One region of the Micromonospora sp. NPDC007220 genome, then DNA from elsewhere that is predicted to be linked to it. Evidence: riboswitches for the same ligand, from Rfam matches in the RefSeq annotation. Region 1 holds a riboswitch; the other holds the start of a gene.
The links. Region 1 has a riboswitch for cyclic di-AMP ahead of ABZ573_RS17680 (C39 family peptidase). Riboswitches for the same ligand answer to the same signal wherever they lie in the genome.

Region 1 (5,474 bases):
CCCTGCTGGGGCTGGTGCTGCTGGTCAACCCGCTCCGCGACGCCGGCGGCCTGGAGGTGCGCGCCGCGAACCTGCCGGTGCGCTCGTGGACGCCGCTGGTCGCCGCCCGCCTCGGCGACGCGCTGGCGGTGCTGCTCGCCCTGCTGGCGCTGGCGGCCGTCGCGGGCCTGCCCGCCGGTGTCGCGCTGACGGCCGTCGCCCTGGTCGCCGCCGGTGCCGCGGCGGTCGGGCTGGACCTCGCCCGGCGCAAGTTCCGGCCGGGGGCCGGCGGCTCGGCGGTGTCCCGCGCGCTGCGCCGGCACCAGCCCGAGTTCCTGCTCCACTTCTCCGCGCCGCCCGGCTCGGAGTACCAGGTCACCATGTGGCTGCCGTACCTGGAGCGGATCGGCCGGCCGTTCCTGGTGATGGTGCGCGAGCCGGAGTTCCTGCCCCTGGTCGCCGCGGCCACCAGCGCGCCCGTGGTCTACTGCCCCACCACCAGGGCCATGGACGAGGCGCTGGTGCCGAGTCTGCGGGTGGCGTTCTACGTCAACCACGGCGCGAAGAACAGCCACTGCATCCGCTACACCCAGCTGACCCACGTCCAGCTGCACCACGGCGACAGCGACAAGGCCCCCAGCGCCAACCCGGTCTCGGCGATCTTCGACCGGATCTTCGTCGCCGGCCAGGCCGCCATCGACCGGTACGCCCGCGCCGGGGTGGACATCCCGGCGGAGAAGTTCGTCGTCGTCGGCCGCCCGCAGGTCGAGTCGATCGAGGTACGCCCGGAGCCGGCGCACGGGCGGGCCAACCCGACCGTGCTCTACACGCCGACCTGGACGGGGCACAACGCGGACGCGAACTACTGCTCCCTGCCGGTGGCCGAGACGCTGCTGCGCCGGCTGCTCGACCGGGGCGCGACGGTGATCCTGCGGGCCCACCCGTACACCTCGCAGAACCCGGCCTCCGCCCGGCAGCTGGGCCGGCTCACCGAACTGCTGGCCGCGGACCGGGCCCGCAGCGGCCGGCAGCACGTCTTCGGGGCCGCCGCCAGCCGGGAGCTGACCCTGACCGAGTGCGTGAACCGCTCGGACGCGCTGGTCTCCGACGTGTCCGGGGTGATCTCCGACTACCTCTACTCCGGCAAGCCGTACGCGGTGACCGACATGGTGGACTCCGGCGACCGGTTCCCCGAGCAGTTCCCGCTCGCCGGGTCGGGCTACGTGCTGCGGCGCGACATGGCGAACGTGGACGAGGTGCTGACCGCGCTGCTGGACACCGATCCGCTGGCCTCGGCGCGGTGGGTCACCCGGAGCCGCTACCTGGGCGACTTCCCCGCCGAGTCGTACGCCGAGGCGTTCCTGGAGGCCGCACGGCGCCAGCTCGACGAGGGCTGGAAGACGCCCGCCCCGCGCACGGGCGGCGCGACCGGCCTGCCGCTCGACCCGGACGAGGCGACCCTCTCCCCCGCCACCTGACGCACCGTTCGGGAGGCACACCGGTCGCGACGGCGGATCTCCGGGTCGGGCCGTTCGCGGGGCACCGTCAGCGGTACGGCTCGACGAGGTCCAGGACCGCTTCGGGGGCCTCGACGTGGGCGTTGTGCCCGAGGCCGGGCAGGGTGGCGACCGGCACCCCCAGCTCCGTGAGCTGGGCGTCGGTGACCATGGGGTCGTGCTCGCCGCGGGCCAGCAGCACGGGCACGTCGGTCGCCGCCAGCAGGGCGGGCAGGTCCGGCGCGCCCACGCCGAACGCGGCCGGGTCCATCGCCAGCCGCCAGCGGCCGTCGACCTGCCGCAGCCCCGCCTCCACGACGGGGTGCTCCGGGGCGAAGAGCCCGGTCAGGCCGGCCACCCGCAGGTAGCGGCGGGCCGCCTCGTCCCGGCTGGCGAACCAGGTCACCGGCCGGGCCGCCAGCTCACCCGCCTTGGCCAGCTCCGCCGGCGACCAGACGGCCTTGATGCCGAGCCCGACGACGGCGTCGACGGGCAGCCCGGCGCCCCGGGCGGCCAGCGCCAGCCCGACCACCCCGCCGAGGGAGTGCCCCAGCACGACGAGCCGGTCCCCCGCCGCGAGCCCCGCGCCGATCCGCGCGGCCAGCCCCGGGAAGGAGTACTCCGGCAACGGCGGCGACCAGCCGTGGCCGGCGAGGTCGGGCGCCAGCCACCGCCCCACCCACCGACGCTCCAGCAGCGGCGCCCAGGGCAGCCACACGTCGCCGGTCGCGCCCATGCCGTGCAGCAGCAGAAGCACCCGCCGGCCGTCCCGCTCACCCGACTCATCGACCATGGGCGCAGTGTGCCACCCGTCGGACGCCGCGGGCGAGGGCCGTGACCCGGACACGACATCGGGCGCCGACCCCCCGGGTGGGGAGCCGACGCCCGACGGCGTCGCTCAGGCGGAGTAGCCGCGGGTGGCGGCCCAGTTCGCCAGGGCGATGGTGCTGATCCAGTACGACGCGGTCGCCGGGTTCGCCGAGTCGGCGATCTTCACCAGCCGCCCCTCGTCCTGGTAGCCGACCACCGCGATGTAGTGGCCGCCGGGGAAGGAGTGCCAGCCGCCGTCGGTGTCCGTGGCGCTGCCGGCGACGTTGACCACGACGCCCCGCCCGTCGGTGATGGCCGCGACGACGTCGGCCTGGAGCCGGTCCATCTGGGCCGGGGTGGCGGCGCCACCGGGGATCATCCGGGTCCGGTACGGGTCGCCCTTCACCGTCGCGTTCAGCACGCGGGTGGTGTCCTGGGCCGAGTCGGTGCCCATCTGGTCGGTGCCCAACTGGGCACCGAGGGCGTCCTGGCTGCGCGCGATGCCGGCGGCGCTGAGGGCGTGCCGGACGGCCGCCGGACCACAGTTGTAGAAGGTGGTCTGGGCCTGGTAGTCGTAGTCCAGGCTCTTGGCGGCCGGAGGCTTCGGCGGCTCCGGCTTGCGGGTCAGGTCCGGGTCCGGGGCGGCGCTGGACGCGCTGGCCGACGGGGCGGCGCTGGACGCGGCCGGGGCGGCGCTGGACGGGGCGGGCGCGACCCGGGCCTGGCTGCGCGAGGCCGACGCGTCGTCCCGCAGTTCGGTCGCGGCCACCGGGGCCTGCGCGGCGGCGGGGGCCTCGTCGGCTCCGGCCAGCAGCGCGCCCGTGCCCGACGCCAGCACGAGCGCCGCGGCGGACGCGGCGGCCAACTGGTACGGACGCTCGGACGTGAGGCGACGCAGCTGTCGCTTGAGGTGGTGCTTCACGGTTTCCTCCACGGGCTCGGGGTGAGCGGCCGTCGGTCCGCGCCGAGGGCAGGGCGGACCGACCGCGCGGACGGGCGTCCGGGCGGGTGGTGGGCCACTCAGGGGTGCGCCCGGGACGCCGGGCGACGGACGGTGACCGGTGGGTCAGCTCATGACCTGCGGGCGGACGAGCGCGGTCACCGCGGCGCCGTGGAGACGGCGGCACAGCCGAGGGGTGTACGGGTGTGGCATGAAGATGGAACTCCTTCCGACACCGCCGACCGGGTTAGCTGACGGATTCGGGCGGGAAGAACGCCCTACCACGGGCCCACGGCCCACGGATTCACCCCAACGAGCACTGGGTCCCCGGTTCGTCGTTCACGATTAGGCGGGTCGGCGCGGCGTCGCCTCTGGCGATCGGGTACCGCACCGGACGCGCCGACATTACTGGCCGGTCCGCGCCCTGCCAACCCCGTCCCACCTGCCTAAACCTTGATCGGCAGACAATTTTTGCGGGCACTTCGCCACTGACGCGACTCAATGGGACGACCGTTTCTGCGCGCACCTCCGGGCGACAACGGGACAAGTGGCGGACATCGGCGCCGAAACCCCGGCAGGATTCGACCGGTACGCGCCCGATGACCGGTTCGCCGAAGTGGTGACCGGCGTCACCGAAACGGTCGGGACTTCCTCGGCGGACACTCCGGCCGCCGGGGCGCTCAGCGCGAGTCGGCGTACGTCGGTCGGTGGTCGTCCTGCGGGTCGGCGGCCCGGGGGCGCGGCACGGCGTTGCCCCGATCCCCCGGCGTCGCCCCGGGGCCGCCGGGGTCCTTCCCGGCGCCGTCCCCGTCCCGCGGCGCCCGGACCGGCCTGCGCGGGGTGAGCAGCCGCATCATCGGCGTCTCGACGAGACGGTGCAACAGGCCGGCCAGGGCCAGGTTGACCAGCAGGAAGCCGAGCACCACCGCCAGCCCCCACCAGCCGGTGAAGCCGACGCCCCAGTCGCCGGTGAGCCGCAGGACGGTGATCATCACGAGGACGTGCACCAGATAGAAGGCGAAGGAGACCTCGCCCAGCCAGATCATCGGCCGGGACCGCCACGGCGAGCGCCGCCCGCGCACGTCCGCGTCCGCCGCCGCGGCGATGACCAGGATGTACGCCACCGAGAGCAGCGCCGCCCACAGTTCGGCGCGGACCCACTGCGCGGCGACCACCCAGGTCGCCACGAAGAGCAGGCTGGCCAGCGGCAGGCCCGGCCCGCGCCACCGGCCACGCCGCATCAGCTCGGCGGCGGCGACGCCCATCCAGAACTCCAGCGACCGCACCGGCGGGAAGATCTGGGTGAACCACCAGCGGCTCTCCTCGGGCACCAGCGCCTGGGCCGGCCAGAGCGCCAGGATGAGCAGCGGCACCGCGACCACGACGGCCCACAGGGCCCACGGTCGGGCCCGGCGGATCAGCGGCAGCGCCAACGGCAGGCAGAGGTAGAAGAAGAACTCGCAGGACAGCGACCAGCTGACCGTGTTGATGCTGTAGAAGTGGCCCGGCCGCGGGTCCCACGCCTGGAGGAGGAACAGGTTCTCCACCGCGACGAACCGGTCCACGGGGTCGGCGAACCAGGCCGCGACCGCCAGGGCCGCCACCCACAGCACCACGTGGCTCGGCCAGATCTTGGCCACCCGGCGCCGCCAGAACGCCCGACGGGTGTCGGTGGGTCGGGCCGACCAGACCAGCACGAAGCCGCTGAGGATGAAGAAGAACTGCACGCCCGACAGCCCGAGTGCGAAGGCCCAGTCCACGACGGCCTTCTGGCCGGGCTCGGCGATGATGCCCATCGTCGCGACGTGGAACCCGAAGACGAGCAGGGCGGCGACCCAGCGCAGCCCGGTCAGCGACGGCAGGCGGCTGGCCGGGGACGCGGGCCGGGCGGCGGGCGCGACGGTCGCGGCGTCGTTCATGCCGGCATCCCGACGATCCGCAGGGTCACCAGCACGTACGTCTCCTCCTCGACCCCGTCCTCAGGCGCCCCCGAGGGGCCCGTGGCGGTCCGCCGGTCGGCGCCGCCCCGCCGGGCACCCTACCCGCCGGGCCTGAGGCTCTGTTCCGTCCCGTCCGCGAGTGCCCGTTCTGTCCCGTGGGGGAGTCCCGTTCCTCCCGTCCCTCCGTGACCGTTGCGTCCCCATCCGTGACGGCGGTGGCGGGCATCCGGGTTCCGGCCGATCGGGTGGCTAGTATTCCCAGACCCGGAGGTGACGAGAGGCGGGCGAATGCACCAGCGAATCCTGATG
Region 2 (5,474 bases), on a different contig from region 1:
ACTACAACCAGGGCGACACGGGCACCCACGAGGTCGGCCACTGGCTGAACCTCTACCACACCTTCCAGGGTGGCTGCTCCGGCTCGGGCGACAGCGTCAGCGACACCGCTGCCGAGGCGTCGCCGGCCTCCGGCTGCCCGACCGGGCGGAACACCTGCACCGCCCCCGGCGTCGACCCGATCACCAACTTCATGGACTACAGCTACGACTCCTGCATGTACCAGTTCACCGCCGGGCAGGCCAGCCGCATGCTGACCGCCTGGAACGCGTACCGCGCGGCGTAGTTACGCCGTACGACTCCACCGGTGCCGGCCTCGCTCGACGGGGCCGGCACCGGCGTCTGTGCGGCCGGGCACGCGGGGGTCGGGCGGTGGTCACGGTGCGGCGCCCCGGAGGGGGACGGCCCGGGGCGCCGCACCGCGTCTCAGGCGGCGGGGCGGGCGGCGTGGTCGCCGACGCGCCCCGACCGGGTCTCGGGCACCAGCGCGGTGCCGGCGGCGGCCGCGCGGGGGTCGAGCCACACCTGGACGGCGGGCCGGCCGTGCCACTCGCTGGCGCCGCCCGCGACGCCGGACTCGCGGCGGGCCAGCATCGCCACATCGACGGTGAACTCGAAGACCCGCCAGTCGACCTGCGGCGCGGCCCGGTGGCTGCGGGCCAGCCGGGCGACCCGCGCCGGGTCGGTCACCGGCCGGGCGTGGCCGGCGACGTAGGCTTCGTCGTCGCTCTCCTCGGGCGGGAACGAATGCAGCGCGTAGCGGCCGTCGCGCTCCAGGTCGCGCCGCTTGGGCGAGTCGACGACGAAGCAGAAGAGCCCCTCGTCGGTGATCACCGGGGACACCGGGTGCACCCGGGGACCGCCGTCGGCGCGGACGGTGGCCAGGTAGCCGAAGCCCGGCCCGTACTGCTGCATGAGGAGGCGGATCCCGTCGGCGAGGCGGGGCTCGTCGGCGGCGAATTCGGACCAGGAAGCCATGCCGGCATTCTATCGAACAATTGTACGAAGATGCACTCCGACACGCAGGTCACGCGTGTCGGTCGCTAAGGTGTGCGGATGCTGCTCTCCGACCGCGACCTGGCCTCCGAGATCGAGGCGGGAACGCTCGCGCTGGAGCCGTTCGAGCCCGCGCTGGTGCAACCGTCCAGCATCGACGTACGCCTGGACAAGCTCTTCCGGGTCTTCAACAACCACCTCTACACCCACATCGACCCCGCGCAGCAGCAGGACGACCTCACGTCGATGGTCGAGGTGCCCGAGGGCGAGCCGTACGTGCTGCATCCGGGCGAGTTCGTGCTCGCCTCGACGCTGGAGGTGATCACGCTCGGCGACCAGCTCGCCGGCCGCCTGGAGGGGAAGAGCTCACTGGGCCGGCTGGGCCTGCTCACCCACTCCACGGCGGGCTTCATCGACCCGGGCTTCTCCGGTCACGTGACCCTCGAACTGTCCAACGTCGCCAATCTGCCGATCACCCTCTGGCCGGGCATGAAGATCGGTCAGCTCTGCATCTTCCGGCTCTCGTCGCCGGCGCAGCACCCGTACGGCTCGGCCGTCTACGGCTCGCGCTACCAGGGGCAGCGCGGCCCGACCCCGAGCCGCTCCTGGCAGCACTGGCGCACCTGGCCCACCCGCTGACCCGACCTGCGTGCCTGCGGAGGGCCCCCGCCGGGCAGGGACCCTCCGCGTGCCTCAGCCGGGTCGGCCGTAGCTGTGGATCGGGCCGTCGTCGACCTTCTTCATCTTGATCGGCACCCCGGCGCGGGAGGCGTGCACCACCCAGCCCCCGCCGACGTACATGCCGACGTGGTGCAGGTCGCTGTAGTAGAAGACGAGGTCGCCCGGGCGCAGCTCGCCCCGGCTCACGGACGCCGTGGCCCGGCGCTGCTGCGCGGCGTTGTGCGGCAGCGACACCCCCGCCTTCGCCCAGGCGGCGAGCATCAGGCCGGAGCAGTCGTACGAGTTCGGCCCCTCGGCGCCCCAGACGTAGGGCTTGCCGATCTGCGCGCAGGCGAACTTCACGGCGGTGCCGGCCGGGCCGCCGGGATAGCCGGCCGGGCAGGGGGCGGGACGCAGCGGCCCGCCGCCGCCGTTGCCGTAGACCCGCAGCCGTAGCTTCTGCAACCGGTCGATCTCGGCGTTGATCTGCTTCTTCTTCGCCGCGAGCTGGGCCTCGGTGCGGCTGAGCTGGACGACCATCTCGTCCAGCGGCGCCTTCTTGGCGGCCAGCCGGTCGCGCAACTCGGCGACCTGCCGCACGTCCTGCTGCTGGTGCTGGGCGAACTGGTCGAGCAGTTCGAGCTGCCCGATCATCTCGCTCGGCGAGCGGCTGCCCAGCAGGGCGTTGACGGCGGAGACGTTCTCGCCCTTGTAGGCGCGGGCTGCCAGCGCGCCGACCTTCTCCATCGCCTGGTCGACCTGCTTCTCCAGCGGCCCGATCTGCGCGGCGAGCGCGTCGGCCTGCTTCCGCCTGGCGGCCAGGTCCTGGCGGGTGGCGTTGTGCCGTTCGATGATCGGTTCGAGCTTGTTCCAGTCCTCGTCGATCTGCCGCTCGATCTCGGCGACCGTCGGTTCGGCGTGGGCCGCCGTGGCGCCGCCGGTCAGGACGACGGCGAACGCGGCCAGGGCGGCGAGGGCGGTGGTGCAGCGGTACCAGCGTGGGCGCGGCGCAGCCGTCACCGGGTCGACGAGGGCCGACCGGGCCGACGGTGGCCGCGGGGCATGGTGTGCCACCGGGCTTCGTACTCCTTCTTCCGTACCGCCTACCGGGTTAGCTGACGGGTTCGGGCGGGAAGGGGCGCCCTACCGCAGGACTGCGGATTCACCCCGGGGAACCTGGGTCCCCGGCTCGCTCGGGAGCGACTCGGCGGTGTCGGACCGTCACCGCCCTGGTTGGACGGAATGTCACCGGCCGACGAATGACCAGAGTAGAGACGACCGTTATCGATCCGCAACCCTACGGGCAGTGACACTCCGTACCCACCCGGATCGGGCGGATCCGCAACCCGGGCGACGAAGATTTTCTTCCTTCTGAAGTGTCTGACGGAAAGGTATTGACCAGAGGCGGCGGGCGGGGCGAAGGTGACCCCACCTTTGCCCGTCCGAACTGGGGGTCTGATGCACCTGTCAGCGACATCGAGGAGCAGACGCGTCCTGCTGGCCGCCGCCGTGGCCGCCGCCATGGCGGCGACGCCGCTCACCGCCGCCGGATCCGCCGCCGCGGCAGCGCCGGTGAACGACCGGCAGCAGCAGTACGCCGCCGCGGCCGCCGAGTACGGCGTACCGGAGAGCGTCCTGCTCGGGGTCTCCTACCTGCAGTCCCGCTGGGACACCAACGCCGGCACGCCGAGCACCAGCGGCGGCTACGGACCGATGCACCTCACCGACGCCGAGCACGTCACCGCCCTCGCCGGCGGCACGCACCACGACGAGGGCACCGAGGACCCGCGCGGCGACGACTCCCGCCCGTCCCTGGCCGAGGCGGGCGAGCCGCCGGCCGCCACGCCGCCCGCCGAGGCCGCGCTGCGGACCGTCGACGCCGCCGCCGAGTTGACCGGCGCCAGCGAGGAGTCGCTGCGGACGGACGTCACGGCGAACATCCGGGGCGGCGCGGCGCTGCTGGCCGCGTACCAGAAGGAGATCGGCGCCCCGGTCGGCGCCGGCACCGACCCGGCGGCCTGGTACGGCGCGGTGGCCCGGTACTCCGGCGCGGACAGCGCCGACGCCGCGGCGGCCTTCGCCAACGAGGTGTACGCCACCATCGCCACGGGCGACAGCCGGGTGACCGACGACGGGCAGCGGGTCACGCTGGCCGGCCGGGCGGTCCAGCCGGACCGCTCCTGGCTGGACCGGCTGCGCCTGCGCAAGCTCGCCCGGCCGGACGGGCTGGAGTGCCCGAGCGACATCTCCTGCGAGTGGATCCCGGCGCCGTACGAGAACTACGGCCCCACCCTGGGCGACTACGGCAACCACGACCTGGGCAACCGTCCCACCCAGCAGAAGATCGAGTACATCGTCATCCACGACACCGAGGGCTACTTCGGCCCCAGCGTCAACCTGGTCAAGGACCCGAAGCGGGTGGGTTGGCACTACACCCTGCGCTCGGTGGACGGGCACATCGCCCAGCACATCAAGACCAAGAACGTCGGCTGGCACGCCGGCAACTGGTACGTGAACTCCAAGTCCATCGGCCTGGAGCACGAGGGCTTCGCCGGGCACGGCACCTGGTACACCGAGGCGATGTACCGCACCTCCGCCAAGCTGGTCCGCCACCTGGCGCGGGCGTACAACATCCCGCTGGACCGCAACCACATCATCGGGCACGACAACGTCCCCGGCACCGTCGCCGCGAACGTGCGCGGCATGCACTGGGACCCGGGACCGTACTGGAACTGGTCGCACTACTTCGACCTGCTCAAGGCGCCGTTCAAGTCGACCGGCACGCACCGGACCGGGCTGGTCACCATCGACCCGGACTTCGCCACCAACCAGCCGCCCTTCACCGGCTGCAACCGGCAGCCCCCGGGCGTGCCGAACCCGCCCCCGGCGACGGCCCCCTGCCCGCTGCGCGGCTCCTCCGCGCTGTTCCTGCACAACGCGCCGAGCCACGACGCGCCACTGCTGAACGACATCGCGCTGCGGCCCGACGGCACCCCGAACACCACGTACGTCTCCGACCACGGCGCCCGGGTCTCGGCCGGACAGACGTACGCGCTTGCCGAGGTGCAGGGCGACTGGACCGCGATCTGGTACCTCGGCCAGAAGGGGTGGTTCCACAACCCGGCCGCCAAGCCGACGGCGAAGTGGACCGTCGGGTTCGTGGTGACCCCGAAGGCCGGTAAGGCCACCATCCCGGTGTACGGCCGGGCCTACCCGGAGCAGGCCGCGTACCCGGAGGGCGTGCCGTACCAGGCGATCTCGCCGCTGCAGTACACGCTCTCGGCCGGCCAGCGGTACGCCGTCGGCAACCTGCTCCCCGGCGAGTACTACCGGGCCACCACGTTCGACGGCTCCGCTCCCCACGACCAGACGGTCGTCCGGGGCGACAACAGGTACGTGCAGGTCCAGTTCGGTCACCGGATCATGTACGTCAACCTGGACGACGTGAACCTGGTGCCGTCCCCGCTGGGCGCGCCCCGCTGATCCCACCGCACGACGAGGGCCCCCGGTCGATCCGACCGGGGGCCCTCGTGTCGTTGCGGGTGCGGGACGAGCTGGCCCGTCAGGGCCGGCGGAACCCGGCCACCGGCATCGTGTTGATGCTGGAGACGTTTACCGGTTTGCCGGCCCGCGGCGCGTGCACCATCTTGTCGTTGCCGAGGTAGAGGCCGACGTGACTCAGGTCGGACTTGAAGAAGACCAGGTCACCCGGGCGCGCCTCGGAGCGTGGGATGGCCTTGCCCTCGTTCCACTGCGCACCCGTGAAGTGCGTCAGGTGGACCCCCGCCGCCTTGTAGGCGTACTGGGTGAGGCCGGAGCA

Region 2: linked by a shared signal. The riboswitch ahead of ABZ573_RS16765 (NlpC/P60 family protein) and the one ahead of ABZ573_RS17680 (C39 family peptidase) in region 1 are both predicted to bind cyclic di-AMP.

The regions. Positions count from the first base shown of each region.
Region 1 covers NZ_JBEYEU010000008.1:149,373-154,846, forward strand. The annotation lists gene ABZ573_RS17670 (CDP-glycerol glycerophosphotransferase family protein) at 1-1,457, shown strand, start outside; gene ABZ573_RS17675 (alpha/beta fold hydrolase) at 1,525-2,268, opposite strand; gene ABZ573_RS17680 (C39 family peptidase) at 2,374-3,219, opposite strand; cyclic di-AMP (ydaO/yuaA leader) riboswitch at 3,447-3,587, opposite strand; gene ABZ573_RS17685 (acyltransferase) at 3,906-5,144, opposite strand; gene ABZ573_RS17690 (polysaccharide pyruvyl transferase family protein) at 5,454-5,474, shown strand, end outside.
Region 2 covers NZ_JBEYEU010000007.1:233,975-239,448, reverse strand. The annotation lists gene ABZ573_RS16780 (zinc metalloprotease) at 1-284, shown strand, start outside; gene ABZ573_RS16775 (pyridoxamine 5'-phosphate oxidase family protein) at 425-976, opposite strand; gene dcd (dCTP deaminase) at 1,055-1,633, shown strand; gene ABZ573_RS16765 (NlpC/P60 family protein) at 1,688-2,674, opposite strand; cyclic di-AMP (ydaO/yuaA leader) riboswitch at 2,741-2,874, opposite strand; gene ABZ573_RS16760 (peptidoglycan recognition family protein) at 3,113-5,137, shown strand; gene ABZ573_RS16755 (C40 family peptidase) at 5,217-5,474, opposite strand, start outside.